DNA from 2 places in the Allobosea sp. RAC05 genome. Region 1 is predicted to be linked to the other one. Evidence: predicted binding sites of a transcription regulator. Region 1 holds the regulator's gene; the other holds the start of a gene.
What was found. The regulator PhoB, encoded in region 1, activates phosphate uptake and scavenging genes when phosphate is short. The targets are predictions, from matches to a motif close to TGTCATNNANCTGTCAT.
Positions count from the first base shown of each region.

Region 2: ugpB (sn-glycerol-3-phosphate ABC transporter substrate-binding protein UgpB) is a predicted target of PhoB. The motif match lies at 4,562-4,578, and genes of this name have one in related genera.

Region 1 covers NZ_CP016464.1:4,450,775-4,458,308, reverse strand. The annotation lists gene pstC (phosphate ABC transporter permease subunit PstC) at 1-437, shown strand, start outside; gene pstA (phosphate ABC transporter permease PstA) at 452-1,342, shown strand; gene pstB (phosphate ABC transporter ATP-binding protein PstB) at 1,389-2,189, shown strand; gene phoU (phosphate signaling complex protein PhoU) at 2,233-2,952, shown strand; gene phoB (phosphate regulon transcriptional regulator PhoB) at 3,111-3,809, shown strand; gene BSY19_RS24605 (TIGR03862 family flavoprotein) at 3,968-5,206, shown strand; gene BSY19_RS24600 (tetratricopeptide repeat protein) at 5,385-5,837, opposite strand; gene uvrB (excinuclease ABC subunit UvrB) at 6,257-7,534, shown strand, end outside.
Region 2 covers NZ_CP016464.1:592,592-600,125, reverse strand. The annotation lists gene BSY19_RS06340 (GNAT family N-acetyltransferase) at 1-202, shown strand, start outside; gene BSY19_RS06335 (methylated-DNA--[protein]-cysteine S-methyltransferase) at 390-1,286, shown strand; gene BSY19_RS06330 (proline racemase family protein) at 1,323-2,342, opposite strand; gene BSY19_RS27455 (carbohydrate kinase family protein) at 2,354-3,283, opposite strand; gene BSY19_RS27450 (fumarylacetoacetate hydrolase family protein) at 3,280-4,458, opposite strand; gene ugpB (sn-glycerol-3-phosphate ABC transporter substrate-binding protein UgpB) at 4,663-5,985, shown strand; gene ugpA (sn-glycerol-3-phosphate ABC transporter permease UgpA) at 6,049-6,930, shown strand; gene ugpE (sn-glycerol-3-phosphate ABC transporter permease UgpE) at 6,930-7,534, shown strand, end outside.

The sequences.
Region 1 (7,534 bases):
GCATCCTGACGGCCGGCATCATCCTGGCCTTCATGATCATTCCCTTCATCGCCTCGATCGTGCGCGACATGCTCGACCAGATCCCCTCCGTGCTGCGCGAGAGCGCCTATGGCATCGGCGCGACGACCTGGGAGGTGGTGCGCCATGTGCTCGTGCCGCAGGCCGGCGTCTCGATCATCGGCGCGATCATGCTCGGGCTCGGCCGCGCGCTCGGCGAGACGATGGCCGTGACCTTCGTCGTCGGCAACGCCAACCGTCTCTCGGGATCGATCATGGATCCAGGCTCGACCATCGCCTCGCGCATCGCCAACGAGTTCAACGAGGCGCTGGGCCTGCAGATGAACGCGCTGATCGGTCTCGGCTGCATCCTCTTCTTCGTCACCTTCGTCGTCCTCGTCATCGCGCGCATCCTCGTCGCACGCGTCAAAACCTTCTGAGCGGGTTGAAGATCATGAGCCTGACGACACCCTCCACCGTCCGTGAACTCCCCCCGACGACCTGGGGCCGGGTTCGCCAGTCGCGTCGCGTCGCCGACAAGTCGATGCGGATCATCACGGCCAGTTTCACCGTCATCGCGATCTCCGTGCTGTTCTGGATTCTCGGCATGCTGATCGTGAAGGGCATCGGCGGCTTGTCCGTCGCCACCTTCACCCAGATCACGCCCGGCCCCGGCTCGGAGGGGGGCGGCCTCGCCAACGCCATCGCCGGCTCGGTCATCCTGACCTTCCTCGGCATCGTCGTGGCGACGCCGATCGGCGTGCTCGCCGGCACCTATCTCGCCGAGTACGGCAAGGGCTCGAAGCTCGCCGACCTGATCCGCTTCATCAACGACATCCTGCTCTCGGCGCCGTCGATCCTGATCGGCCTGTTCGTCTACGTCATCCTGGTCGAGCCGCTCGGCGGCTATTCCGGCTGGGCCGGCGGCGTCGCGCTCGGCATCATCGCGATCCCGGTCATCGTGCGCACCACCGAGGACATGCTGCGCCTCGTGCCGGGGCCGCTGCGCGAGGCCGGCGCCGCGCTCGGCGCGCCTCCGTCGGTGGTCATCACCTCGATCACCTGGAAGGCGGCCAAGGCCGGCATGGTCACCGGCATCCTGCTCGCGCTCGCCCGCATCGCCGGCGAGACGGCGCCGCTGATCTTCACCGCGCTGAACAACAATTTCTGGTTCTCGGCCGATCTGATGGGCGGCGTCTCCAATCTGCCGGTGACGATCTACATGTTCGCCTCGGCGCCTTATGAGAACTGGCAGCAGCTCGCCTGGGCCGGTTCGCTGATCATCACCATGTCCATCCTGCTGCTTTCGATCATCGCCCGCCGCATCGTCCGCGGCAGCAAGTAAGACCAGCGCTTTCTCACCGTCGCGTCCGATCCGAAGGAACCCTTCGATGCTGTCCACCCTCGAACTCAGCCCGCAGTCGCTCGATGCCGATGCGCCCGTCCGGATCGCGGTGAAGAACCTCGATTTCTACTACGGCGAGCACAAGGCGCTGAAGAACATCAATCTCGACTTCCGCGACCGGCACGTCACCGCGCTGATCGGCCCCTCGGGCTGCGGCAAGTCGACCCTGCTGCGCATCTTCAACCGGATCTACTCGCTCTATCCCGAGCAGAAGGCGACCGGCGAGGTGATGCTGGACGGGCGCAACGTCATCTCCAACGACGTCGACGTCAACGAGCTGCGCTCGCGCATCGGCATGGTCTTCCAGAAGCCGACGCCGTTCCCGATGTCGATCTACGACAACGTCGCCTTCGGCATCCGGCTCTATGAGAAGCCGCCGAAGTCCGAGCTCGACGACCGCGTCGAGGGCGCGCTGCGCCGCGCCGCGCTGTGGGACGAGGTCAAGGACAAGCTCAAGACCTCCGGCATGGGCCTGTCGGGCGGCCAGCAGCAGCGCCTCTGCATCGCGCGCACCATCGCGCAGAAGCCGGAGGTCATCCTGTTCGACGAGCCGACCTCGGCGCTCGATCCGATCTCGACCGGCAAGATCGAGGACCTGCTCGAGCAGCTGAAGACCGACTTCACCATCGTCATCGTGACCCACAACATGCAGCAGGCGGCGCGCATCTCGCAGTACACCGCCTTCATGTATCTCGGCGAGGTGATCGAGTTCGACGCGACCAACACGATCTTCATGAACCCGGGCAAGAAGCAGACGCAGGACTACGTCACCGGCCGCTTCGGCTGACCTGACCGCCGCTTCCGCTCCGCATCCAAAGGACAACGCCGCGATGACCGAACATATCGTCCGCTCCTACGACGCCGAACTGGAGTCGCTGCGCCGCAGCCTCGCCGAGATGGGCGGCATGTCCGAGCGCATGCTCGGCGATTCCACGGTCGCGCTGGTGCGCCGCGACACGACGCTGGCCCAGAAGGTGATCTCCGCCGACCAGCGGCTCGACAACCTGCAGCGCGACGTCGAGGAGCGCGCCGTGCTGACGATCGCCCGGCGCCAGCCGCTCGCCAACGACCTGCGCGAGCTGATCTCGGCGATCCGGATCGCGTCGGACATCGAGCGCGTCGGCGACCTCGCCAAGAACATCGCCAAGCGCGCCGTGGCGATCTCGGGCCAGTTCTCGCCGCCGCACCGGGCCGTGGTCGGGCTCGAGCATATGAGCCGGCTGGTCCAGGCGCAGCTCAAGGACGTGCTCGACGCCTACGCCACCAACAACGAGCAGAAGGCGCTCGAGGTCTGGCACCGCGACGGCGAGATCGACGCGCTCTACACCTCGCTCTTCCGCGAGCTTCTGACCTACATGATGGAAGATCCGCGCAACATCACCTTCTGCACGCATCTCCTGTTCTGCGCCAAGAACGTCGAGCGCATCGGCGACCACACCACCAACATCGCCGAGACGATCCACTATCTCGTCACCGGCGAGTCGCTCGACATCAACCGGCCCAAGCTCGAGACCACCGACATCACGGTCGAGGCCGTGACGGGAAGCTGACAACACCGACTGCGCCGGAGCCTTCGCCGTCATGGTCGGGCCTGTCCCGACCATCCACGTCTTCGCCGGACCCACCCCGCGTTCAAGACGTGGATGCTCGCCACAAGGGCGAGCATGACGATGCGTTTCGGCACAAACGCCAAGAACGGAACCGTGCCATGGCCGCCCGCATCCTGATCGTCGAGGACGAGGAACCCCTCACCCTGCTGCTGCGCTACAATCTCGAGGCCGAGGGCTTCGTGGTCGACAGCGTGGCGCGCGGCGACGACGCCGAGCTGCACCTGCGCGACAACACGCCCGATCTCGTGCTGCTGGACTGGATGCTGCCGGGGCTGTCGGGCATCGAACTCTGCCGCCGGCTGCGGGCGCGGCGCGACACCGAGCGGGTGCCGATCATCATGCTCACCGCACGGGGCGAGGAGACCGAGCGGGTGCGCGGGCTCGCCACCGGCGCTGACGACTATGTCGTCAAGCCGTTCTCGCTGCCGGAGCTGATTGCGCGCATCCAGGCGCTGCTGCGCCGGGCGAAGCCCGGCCATGTCGCCGGATTGCTGACGGCCGGCGATCTCGAACTCGACCGCACGACGCGGCGCGTGCGCCGCTCCGGCGAGGAGCTGCATCTGGGCCCGACCGAGTTCCGCCTGCTCGAATTCCTGATGCAGGCGCCGGGCCGGGTCTATTCGCGCGCGCAACTGCTCGACGCTGTCTGGGGCCGCGACGTCTACATCGACGAGCGCACGGTCGACGTCCATGTCGGGCGTCTGCGCAAGGCGATCACGCCGGGCGACGCCAAGGACCCGCTGCGCACGGTCCGCGGCGCGGGCTACGCCTTCGACGAGACATTTGCGCGGGTTTGAAGGCGAGGAGGCGTCATGCTCGGGCTCGACCCGAGCATCTCTCGCGGGAGATGATCCTGATCGAGATTCTCGGGTCTGCGCTTCGGTCCGCCCGAGAATGACGGCGGCATTGGCCCGCCTCGCTTGACCCGCGGCGTCCGACGGCGCAAGCCGGCCCGATGCACAGCAAAGACATCGCCATCATCGGCGCCGGCCCCGCCGGGCTGATCGCCGCCGAGCGGCTGGCGCAGGCCGGCCATCGCGTCACGATCCATGAGCGGATGCCGTCGCCGGCGCGGAAGTTCCTGCTCGCCGGGCGCGGCGGGCTCAACCTGACCCATTCCGAGCCGCTGGAGACCTTCCTGCCGCATTACGGCGCGGCGCGGGACTGGCTCGAACCCGCGGTTCACGCCTTCCCGCCGCAGGCGCTGCGCGACTGGGCCGACGGGCTGGGCGCGGAGAGCTTCATTGGCACCAGCGGGCGCGTCTTCCCCAAGGCGATGAAGGCCTCGCCGCTGCTGCGCGCCTGGCTGCGCCGGCTCGACGGGCTCGGCGTGCGGCTCGAAGCCGGCCGGCGCTGGACCGGCTGGGCCGAGGGAGCGCTGACCTTCGCCACGGCGGCCGGCGAGACGGTGACGCTCACCCCCGATGCGACGCTGCTGGCGCTGGGCGGGGCAAGCTGGCCGCGGCTCGGCTCCGATGGCGGCTGGGTGCCGCTGCTGGCGGGGAGGGGCGTTGCCGTCTCGCCCTTGCGGCCCGCCAATGGCGGCTTCGCGGTGGCCTGGTCGCCGACGCTGCGCGAGCGTTTCGCCGGCGTGCCATTGAAGCGGATCACCTTGAAATTTGCCGGCAAAGAGATTGTTGGCGAGGCGATGATCGACGCCCATGGACTCGAGGGCGGCGCGATCTATGCGCTGTCGGGGCCGCTGCGCGAGGCGATCGCGCGGGACGGCTCGGCCGAGCTGGAGATCGACCTGCGGCCCGATCTCGACCTCGCCCGGCTGACCGAGAAGCTCGGCAAGCGACGGCCGGGTGAAACGCTGAGCAACCATCTGCGCAAGGCGGCAGGGCTGTCGCCGGCGGCGGTGGCGGTGCTGCGCGACAGCGTCGGGGGGAAGCTCGACGAGACGCCGGCCGCGCTGGCGGCGGCGATCAAATCCGCGCGCCTGCGCCTCACCGGGACGATGCCGATCGACCGGGCGATCTCCAGCGCCGGCGGCATCGCGGCCGGCGAGATCGACGCAGGCTTCATGCTGCGGCGCCTGCCGGGCGTCTTCGTTGCCGGCGAGATGCTGGACTGGGAGGCCCCCACCGGCGGCTACCTCCTGCAGGGTTGCTTCGCGACGGGAGTCGCGGCGGCGGCGGGCATGGTGGCGTGGTTAGGCCAAGGAACCGCAACGGAGAACCCTCTCCCGTAGGGAGAGGGCAGGGTGAGGGGTCGGCCGCTTGAAAGTGGCGTGAGACCTCACCGGCGCAGCTGTTAGGTTGGCGCGTGACGGGTCTAGGGGCCGACACCTCACCCCTGCCCCTCTCCTTACAGGAGAGGGGTTCCCCGCGATTCCTGGTCGCGGTCGCGCCCGAGAATGACGGCTTCCCCTACCGCCCCTCCGCCTTCCGGATGGCCTCGTCGAGATCCTGCCATTCATGGCAGCGGCCGCAGAGGCTGGCGAGCCTGGCGAGGTTGGCCTTGGCGCTCGCCATGTCGCCGGTCTCGATGAACCATTCGCCCTGGTATTCGAGCGCGGGCAGGAAGGTCGGGTCGCGCATCAGCGCGGCGTCGTAATACTGCTTCGAGAGCGGGTAGTTCTTCAGCTTGCGGTGCGAGAAGGCGAGCCAGTTCAGCAGCACCGGCGAGTGCGGCGAGCGCTTCAGCAGCACCTCCAGCTTCTCGATGGCGGGCGGGAAGTTCTTCTCCTCGATCCAGCGCCGCGCCTGGCGGTATTGCGGGTCGTCGTCGAGCCAGGTCCAGTCCGGCCCGACCGCCTGCGCCCCCGCCGCGGTGAGCAGGGCTGCGGCGCCCGCCATGATCGCAATGACGCGTCGGCGCATGGCGTGTCCTCCCGGCTTGGTCCCGGCCGTTGTCCCCGGCCATGAGGCCGATCCTGCAGACATCGCATGACAAGTCCATTGCGAAAGGGCGCCGCCGTCCTGGTGCCGAGGCGAGGACAGCGCGGGAACCCTCTCCCGTAGGGAGAGGGTAGGGTGAGGGGTCGGCCGTTTGAAGGTGGCGCGAGACCTCACCGGCGCAGCGGTCAGGGCGTGCTCACTGGTCCAGGGGCCGACACCTCATCCCTGCCCTTCTCCTTACAGGAGAAGGGTTCCCCGCGGTGCCCGCGCCTTATCCGGCCCAGGATTCTCGGGGCAAGCCCGAGAATGACGCTCTTCTCCTGCCAGCTCCTGTCACCAGTGCGCTCCCCCATGCGCAGCCCCCTCTCGCGCGTGGACGGGATGCGCCCCATATTGCCGGGATGTCCGACACACCTGCCAAAGACTCGCCCGCCAAGTCCAAGCCCGCCAAAAAGCCCTCCAGCGCGCGCACGCCCAATTCCAAGGCGTCGCGGCAGGAGTTGAAGCCGCTCGAGGGCTATCTCGCCGATCTGCTCAACCCGGCGATCAACCGCGGCAACGCCGTGCCCGGCGGCGCAGCCGGGTTCTCCGACAAGCCGCAGGCCGGCTATGAGGCGAAGCCGAGCTACGCCACGGAACGGCCCGGCGGCGAGGAGCGGCCCAAGCGCAAGCTCTCGAAGAAGGCCGATGCCGCCTTCATCGGGGCCGAGGGCGCGGCGGCCGCGACCGCGACCTCGCTGCAGACCCTGCTGGAGAGCGGCAACCCCTTCATCGAGCCGGGCAAGGCCTGGGTGCCGCACCGCCCGCCGCGGCCCGACAAATCCGAAGGCGGTATCCGCTTCCGGATGAACTCGGAATACGAGCCCGCCGGCGACCAGCCGGCCGCGATCGCCGAGCTGGTGGAGGGCATCTCCCGGCAGGAGCGCGACCAGGTGCTGCTCGGCGTCACCGGCTCAGGCAAGACCTTCACCATGGCGCAGGTGATCGAGAAGACGCAGCGCCCGGCGCTGATCCTGGCGCCGAACAAGACGCTGGCGGCGCAGCTCTATGGCGAGTTCAAGAGCTTCTTCCCCGACAATGCGGTCGAGTATTTCGTCTCCTATTACGACTACTACCAGCCCGAGGCCTATGTGCCGCGCTCGGACACCTTCATCGAGAAGGAATCCTCGATCAACGAGCAGATCGACCGGATGCGCCATTCGGCGACGCGCTCGCTGATCGAGCGCGACGACGTCATCATCGTCGCCTCGGTCTCCTGCATCTACGGTATCGGCTCGGTCGAGACCTATACGGCGATGACCTTCGGCATCAAGCTGGGCGAGCGCGTCGAGCAGCGCCAGCTCATCGCCGATCTGGTGGCGCTGCAATACAAGCGCACCCAGCATGATTTCACCCGCGGCAGCTTCCGCGTGCGCGGCGACGTGATCGAGCTGTTCCCGGCGCACTATGAGGACCGCGCCTGGCGCATCGGCCTGTTCGGCGACGAGGTCGAGAGCATCAGTGAGTTCGACCCGCTGACGGGGCAGAAGACCGCCGACCTCGAATTCGTCAAGGTCTACGGCAATTCGCACTACACCACGCCGCGGCCGACGCTGACCCAGGCCGTGAAGAGCATCAAGCAGGAGCTGAAGGCCCGCCTCGACGAGCTCAATTCGATGGGCCGCTTCCTCGAGGCGCAG
Region 2 (7,534 bases), 1.1 Mb from region 1:
ACAAGGGTTGGGGCGGGCCCTGATACGCGATGCCGGCCTGCGGGTCCTGCATGCTGCCGATTTGATTGGTATTCGAGGGCTCCTCGTGCATGCGCTGTCGGAAGACGCCAAAGCCTTCTACCAGCGTGTCGGGTTCGAGCCGTCGCCACTGGCTCCGATGACGTTGATGATCACGCTGCCCGATCTCGGCGCGGCGATTTGATGTCGGAAGCGTTTCGCGGGCTGCTCGCCCTGCCAGCTTTCGGGTGGAGCGCGCCTTCGGGCGCCCCTAGTGTCGCCGCATGATCGATGACGCGAAGGTGACGGCGATGAACGCTCCCCTGCAGAAGCTCGGCGCGATGAAGCCGACCCGGTTTTCCGACGCGGTTCTGGCGCGCGCAGCCGAGGCCATGCCGGCGGCGGCCGAGTTCCCCTCGCTCGCGCCGGGGTCCGACTACGACACGGTGCGCCGCGTGCTGGCCTATATCACCGAGAACTGGCGCGCCCAGCCGTCGATCGAGGCGATCGCGGAAGCCGCCGGTGCGACGCCGACCGACATCCACCACCTGTTCCGGCGCTGGTGCGGGCTGACACCCAAGGCCTTCCTGCAGGCGATCACGCTCGACCATGCCAAGGGGCTGCTCGGCGCGTCTGCCAGCGTGCTCGACACGGCACTCGAGGTCGGGCTGTCGGGGCCGGGGCGGCTACACGATCTCTTCGTCACCCATGAGGCGATGTCGCCGGGCGAATGGAAGGCCGGCGGCGGCGGGCTCGCCCTCGCCTATGGCTTCCATCCCTCCCCGTTCGGCGAGGCGCTCATCGTCGCGACGCCGCGCGGGCTGGCCGGGCTGGGCTGGGTCTCGGACGGGCTCGACGGCGGCAAGGTCGTCGGCGGGCGGGCGGAGGCGCTGGCCGACATGATGCGGCGCTGGCCGCATGCGGAGTACCATTTCGACCCGCAGGCGACGGCGCCTTACGCCGCACGCATCTTCGATCCGAAGGCGTGGTCCGCGGACACGCCGCTGCGTGTCGTGCTGATCGGGACGGATTTCGAGGTCCGGGTCTGGGAGACGCTGCTGAAGATCCCGGTCGGCCGTGCCACCACCTATGGCGCCGTCGCCAGCCGGATCGGCAAGCCCTCAGCCTCGCGGGCGGTCGGCATGGCCGTCGGCAAGAACCCGATCTCCTTCGTCGTGCCGTGCCATCGCGTCATCGGGAAATCGGGCGCGCTGACCGGCTATCACTGGGGGCTGACGCGCAAGCGCGCGATCCTCGGCTGGGAGGCCGGGCAGATCGCCACCGGATGAGGGGGCGACGGCCGGACCAAGGCATATCCTAAGTCGTCAGCCGCGCGCGATCTCGGCGAAGCGCACTGGCAGCGCGAAGCCGTGACCCAGCGGGTCGTCGGCCTCGATGGTGAAGGTCCCCTCGCCCGCGAAATGGCCGGTGCCGCCGACCGCGACGGTGACCGCCCCGTCCGCGAAACCCGCAACAGGGCCGACCACGCGGCCGGTGAAGGTGCCGCCGGTGACGCTGCGGAAGCGGCGGGTCGCGCCGGTCTCGACGAAGCCCTTGGCATGGTCCAGCGCCATGCGCGCCGTGACGCCCGAGCCGGTCGGGGAGCGGTCGATCTGGCGCTCGGCAAAGATGCAGAGGTTGAAGCTTTCCTCGTCGGCTTGAGCCTCGTCGGTGATGATCGTGCCGTAGAGAAAGCCGAGATCGGGCTCGGTTGGATGCGTCACCGGCAGGCTGGCGCGCAGATGGTCGGTGAGGGCGGCGGCCGCATCGGTCAGGGTGGCGACCGACGTCTCGAACAGGTCGAGCCCAAAGCGCGAGGCCGGGAGGATGCAGTAGAAGGCGCCGCCATAGGCGATGTCGGTGACGACCTCGCCATAGCCCGGCAGCGTGACGACGAGATCGCGGGCGAAGACGAAGGCCGGCACGCTCTCGAAGACGACGCTCTCCACCCGGCCGCCGCGCACCGCGCATTCGAGCCGCAGCAGGCCGCAGGGGGCCTCGATGCTGAAGCGCGTCACCGGTTCGACCGCCGGCACCAGCCCATGCTCGATCGCGTAGCGGCCGAGCGCGATGGTCGCGTGGCCGCACATGGTCGAGTAGCCCTCGTTGTGGGTGAACAACACGCCGAAGGCGGCCTCCGGGTGGGCAGCCGCGACGGGGATGACACCATACATCCCGGCGTGGCCGCGCGGTTCCAGCATCATGGCGCGGCGCAGATGGTCGTGGTTCTCGCGCGCGTCGCGGCGCTTCTCCAGGATCGTCGCGCCCCTGAGCAGGGGGTAGCCCCCCGTGACGATGCGGACCGGCTCGCCGCAGGTGTGATAGTCGAGATAGCGGATCTGCATCGGACCTCCCGTCAGACGGCAATGCGGCGCGGCGGATCGCAGCCGGGGCGGGTGCAACTGTCGGCCGCCACTGCGCAGGCGAAGTCGAGCGCCGCCTGAAGATCGTCGCGGCCGGCCCCGGCGAAGCCGCGCCCCAGCAGCCCCCTTGCCGCCAGCACGGCGACGAAGCCGCCGATGAAGGTGTCGCCGGCCCCGATCGTGTCCGACACCGCGACGGGGGCGGCGGCCGCGGTGAGAGGGGCCCCCGGACCGTGACAGGTGGCGCCATCGGCGCCTCTCGTGATGAGCACGAGCGACGCGCCCCATCCCCGCCAGCGCGGAACCACAGCATCGACCGGCTCCCCGGGATAGAGCCAGGCGAGATCGTCGAGGCTGGCCTTGACGATGTCGGCGAGGCCGATGCGGGCTTCGATCAGGTCACGCGCCCGCTCCCGTCCGGGCAGGGCGGCGGCGCGGATGTTGATGTCGTAGCTGACGGTGGCGCCGGCGGCGCGGGCGCTCGCCGCCAGGCTCGCGGCGGCCTCGCCGGAGGGCCCGGTTGTGGCGCCGAAGGAGGAGGCATGGAGATGGACCACGCCCTGCGGCATCGCCCGCGGGGTGCAGGCCGCCTCCGCATGGGCCGTGCCGTCGAGATGAAGCGCGAATTCCGGCGTGCCGTCCGGCCCCAGCGGCGAGACGATCGCCACGGCGGTCGGGCGCGCGCTGTCCTGGATGAAACGCCTGTCGATGCCCTCCGCCGCCAGCGCGGCGCGGAAGCGCCGGCCGAGGGCATCCGTCGAGAGCGTGCCCGCATAGGCCGGCCTCGCCCCGAAACGGGCGAGCGCGAGGGCCGCATTGAAGGCCGAGCCGCCGAGCACGGCCTCGTAGCGCAGACCCTCTGGGTCACGCGGGATGAAATCGCCGATCGCCTCGCCGACGACGAGGATCTCGCCTGGCCTCACAGCAGCCCGCGCTTGGCCAGGCTGCGCATCAGATGCGACGTGCCGAAGGTCCAGGGCTCGCAATGGTCGGTGCGCTTCATGCGGTTGACCAGCGCCCCGAGCTCTGGCGCGGCGATGGTGACGATGTCCCCATACTTGTGGGTGAAGCCGCCTCCGGCAGTGTCGCGATCCTTGATCGGCGCGAACATGGTGCCGAGATAGAGCGCCGCCCCGTCGGGGTACTGGTGATGGGGACCGATCATCTGGGCGGCGAGATCGGCGGGATCGCGGCTGATCTTCGCGATCGAGGACGAGCCTTCGAGCGTGAAGCCGTCCTCGCCCTCGACCGTCAGCGTCACCGTCGTCTTGCGCACATGATCGAGCGTGAAGCCCGTGTCGAAGAGGCGGATGAAGGGCCCGACGGCGGCCGCCGCGTTGTTGTCCTTCGCCTTGCCGAGCAGCAGCGCCGAGCGGCCCTCGACATCGCGCAGATTGACGTCGTTGCCGAGCGTGGCGCCGACGATGCGGCCGTCGGAAGCGACGACGAGCACGATCTCGGGCTCGGGATTGTTCCAGGTCGAGGACGGGTGCAGGCCTGCGTCGAAGCCGGTGCCGACGGAGGACATCGGCGGCGCCTTGGTGAAGATCTCGGCATCGGGCCCGATGCCGACCTCCAGATACTGGCTCCAGGCGCCCTGCCTGATCAGCACCTCCTTGAGGTGCATCGCCTCGGGCGAGCCGGGCTTCAGCTTCGAAAGATCATCACCGATCAGCTTGCCGATCTCGCCGCGGATCGTGGCGGCGGCAGCGGGGTTGCCACGCGCCTTCTCCTCGATGACGCGTTCCAGCATCGAGACGGCGAAGGTGACGCCGGCGGCCTTGACCACCTGCAGGTCGAGCGGCGAGAGCAGCCAGGGCCGCGCGGGGTCGCGGTCGTCGACGGGCGTGTTCGCCAGGATGTCGGCGAGCGTCGCGACCGGCTCGCCCGGAGCGGCCCGCAGCGCGGCTGCGGGATCGGGCGTCTCGCAGAGGTCCCGGCTGGTCGGGAAAGCGCGGGTGATGTCGACGACCATTCCGTCGCGCAAGGTGACGATGGCGGGGCCTGCGACATCAGGCCGCCAGATGCGCCCGAGCAGGGCCGCGGCCGGTGCATCCTGGGGAAGGGTCCGTTCGGGCGTCAGGGACAGGCGCGGCATGGCGATGATCCATCGAAGGCGGGCAGGGGACGCGAGAACAGCGCCTTCCGGACGATTGCGCAAGGGCTTGCACACAGGTGCGGGCGACGCCGCGGCTTGCGTCCGTCATCATTTTGTCATTGAAACGTCGCCGGCCCTTCATGCTAGCTTGCGCACCAACAAGAACAGCCGCCCAAGCGAACCGAGGGCGGAAGGGAGAAAGAGATGACAGTGAAATCACGCATCCTGATGTCCGTCGCGGCTTTCGTGCTGGGCGGCGCCGCGCCTGCGCTGGCGCAGACCGAGCTCCAGTGGTGGCACGCCATGACCGGCGCCAACAACGACGTCGTCGTCAAGCTGGCCGAGGAATTCAACGCCTCCCAGAAGGACTTCAAGGTCGTCCCCGCCTATAAGGGCTCCTATGCCGACACGCTGAACGCCGGCATCGCCGCCTTCCGCGCCGGCAATGCGCCGCACATCATGCAGGTCTTCGAGGTCGGCACCGCGACGATGATGTCGGCCAAGGGCGCCATCAAGCCGGTCCAGGACCTGATGAAGGAAGCCGGCGAAACATTCGATCCGAAGAGCTATCTGCCGGCCATCACCGGCTACTATTCGACGACCAAGGGCGACATGCTGTCGTTCCCCTTCAACTCGTCCTCCACGGTGATGTGGTACAACAAGGACGCCTTCAAGAAGGCCGGCCTCAACGCTGACGCGCCGCCCAAGACCTGGCCCGAGGTGTTCGACGCCGCCAAGAAGCTCAAGGCCGCCGGCTACGACAAGTGCGGCTTCTCGAATGGCTGGGTGACCTGGGTCAACATCGAGCAGCTCGGTGCCTGGCACAACGAGCCGGTCGGAACCAAGTCCAACGGCTTCGACGGATTCGACACCGAGTTCGTGATCAACAAGGGCGTCTTCCTGAAGCACCTGACCAATCTGGTCGAGATGCAGAAGGACAAGACCTATGACTATTCCGGCCGCACCAACACCGGCGAGGGTCGCTTCACCTCGGGTGAATGCCCGATCTTCCTGACCTCCTCGGCCTTCTTCGGCAATGTCCGCGCCAACGCCAAGTTCGATTGGGCGAATGCGCCGATGCCGTACTACCCCGACGTGGCCGGCGCGCCGCAGAACTCGATCATCGGCGGCGCCTCGCTGTGGGTGATGGGCGGCAAGAAGGCCGACGAATACAAGGGCGTGGCCAAGTTCTTCACCTTCCTGTCGGATGTCGACCGTCAGGTGAAGCTGCACACCGAGTCCGGCTATCTGCCGATCACCAAGGCCGCTTACGAGAAGGTCAAGGCGTCGGGCTTCTACAAGGACAAGCCGTTCCTCGAGACCCCGCTGCTCTCGCTCAACAACAAGGCGCCGACGGACAATTCGCGCGGCGTGCGCTTCGGCAGCCTGGTGCAGATCCGCGACATCTGGGCCGAGGAATTCGAGGCGGCCCTGAACGGCCAGAAGACCCCGAAGGCCGCGCTCGACGCCGCCACCGAGCGTGGCAACCAGACGCTGCGCCAGTTCGAGCGGACGGCCGGTCGCTAATCCGTTTCCCACCACCATCACCGCCGCCCCCGTCCCGGGGCGGCGGTTCGTTTCGGATATGCCATGCAGAAGAACGCCTATTTCAGCGGGCTGACGGTGCCGGCTCTGCTGCTCCTGCCGCAGCTGGCGATCACGCTCGTCTTCTTCTACTGGCCCGCGAGCCAGGCGGTCTGGCAGAGCTTCCTGCTGCAGGACGCCTTCGGCATCTCGACCGACTTCGTCTGGTTCGAGAATTACGTCACGCTGTTTTCGAACCCCGGCTACTACAAGGCCCTCGTCAACACGGCGATCTTCTCGACCTTCGTCTGCATCCTGTCTTTGTCGATCGCGCTGCTGTTTGCGGTGATGGCCGATCGGCAGCTGCGCGGCGCCGAGGTCTACAAGACCTTGCTGATCTGGCCCTATGCGGTCGCGCCGGCGATTGCGGGCGTGCTCTGGCTGTTCATGTTCGATCCGTCGCTGGGCATGCTGGCGCGGGGCCTGCAGTCGCTCGGGATCGCGTGGAACCCGCGGCTCGACGGCAATCATGCGATGGCGTTGGTGATCCTGGCCGCGACCTGGAAGCAGATCAGCTACAATTTCCTGTTCTTCCTGGCGGGGCTGCAGTCGATCCCCAAGAGCGTGATCGAAGCCGCCGTGATCGACGGGGCGCGGCCGATGCGGCGCTTCTGGACGATCGTGTTCCCGCTGCTCTCGCCGACGACCTTCTTCCTGCTCGTGGTCAACATCGTCTACGTGTTCTTCGACACCTTCGGCATCATCGACACGGTCACCGGCGGCGGGCCTTCGGGCGCGACCGAGACCCTGGTCTACAAGGTCTATTCGGACGGCAAGGGCGGCTCGGATCTGGGCGGCTCGGCGGCGCAGTCGGTCGTCCTGCTGGTCATGGTGATCGCGATGACCGCGGTGCAGTTCAAGTTCATCGAGCGCAAGGTGAGCTACTGATGGTCGAGGACCGCCGCCTGGGCGATGCAATCGCCTATGTCATCCTGTCGATCGGCGTGCTGATCGTCGCCTTCCCGGTGTGGCTGACCTTCGTCGCCTCGAGCTGGGACAATGCGACGATCATCAACGGCCAGCTGCCGCTCTATCCGGGGCCCTATCTGTTCGACAACTACTACCGGATCCTGTTCGTCGGCACGTCCGGGTCGACCCGCGAACCCGTCGCCAGCATGATGCTGAACTCCTTCGTGATGGCGCTGGCGATCGCGCTCGGGAAGATCGTGATCTCGGTGCTGTCGGCCTATGCGGTGGTCTACTACCGCTTCCCCTTCCGGATGGCGGCCTTCTGGATCATCTTCGTCACGCTAATGCTGCCCGTGGAGGTGCGGATCTTCCCGACCTTCAAGGTCGTCTCCGACCTGAACATGCTCGACACCTATCAGGGCCTCGCGGTCCCGCTGATCGCCTCGGCCACCGGCACGCTGCTGTTTCGCCAGTTCTTCATGACGATCCCCGACGAACTGCTGGAAGCGTCGCGCATCGACGGTGCCGGGCCGTTCCGCTTCTTCAAAGACACGGTCATCCCACTCTCGATCACCACGATCGC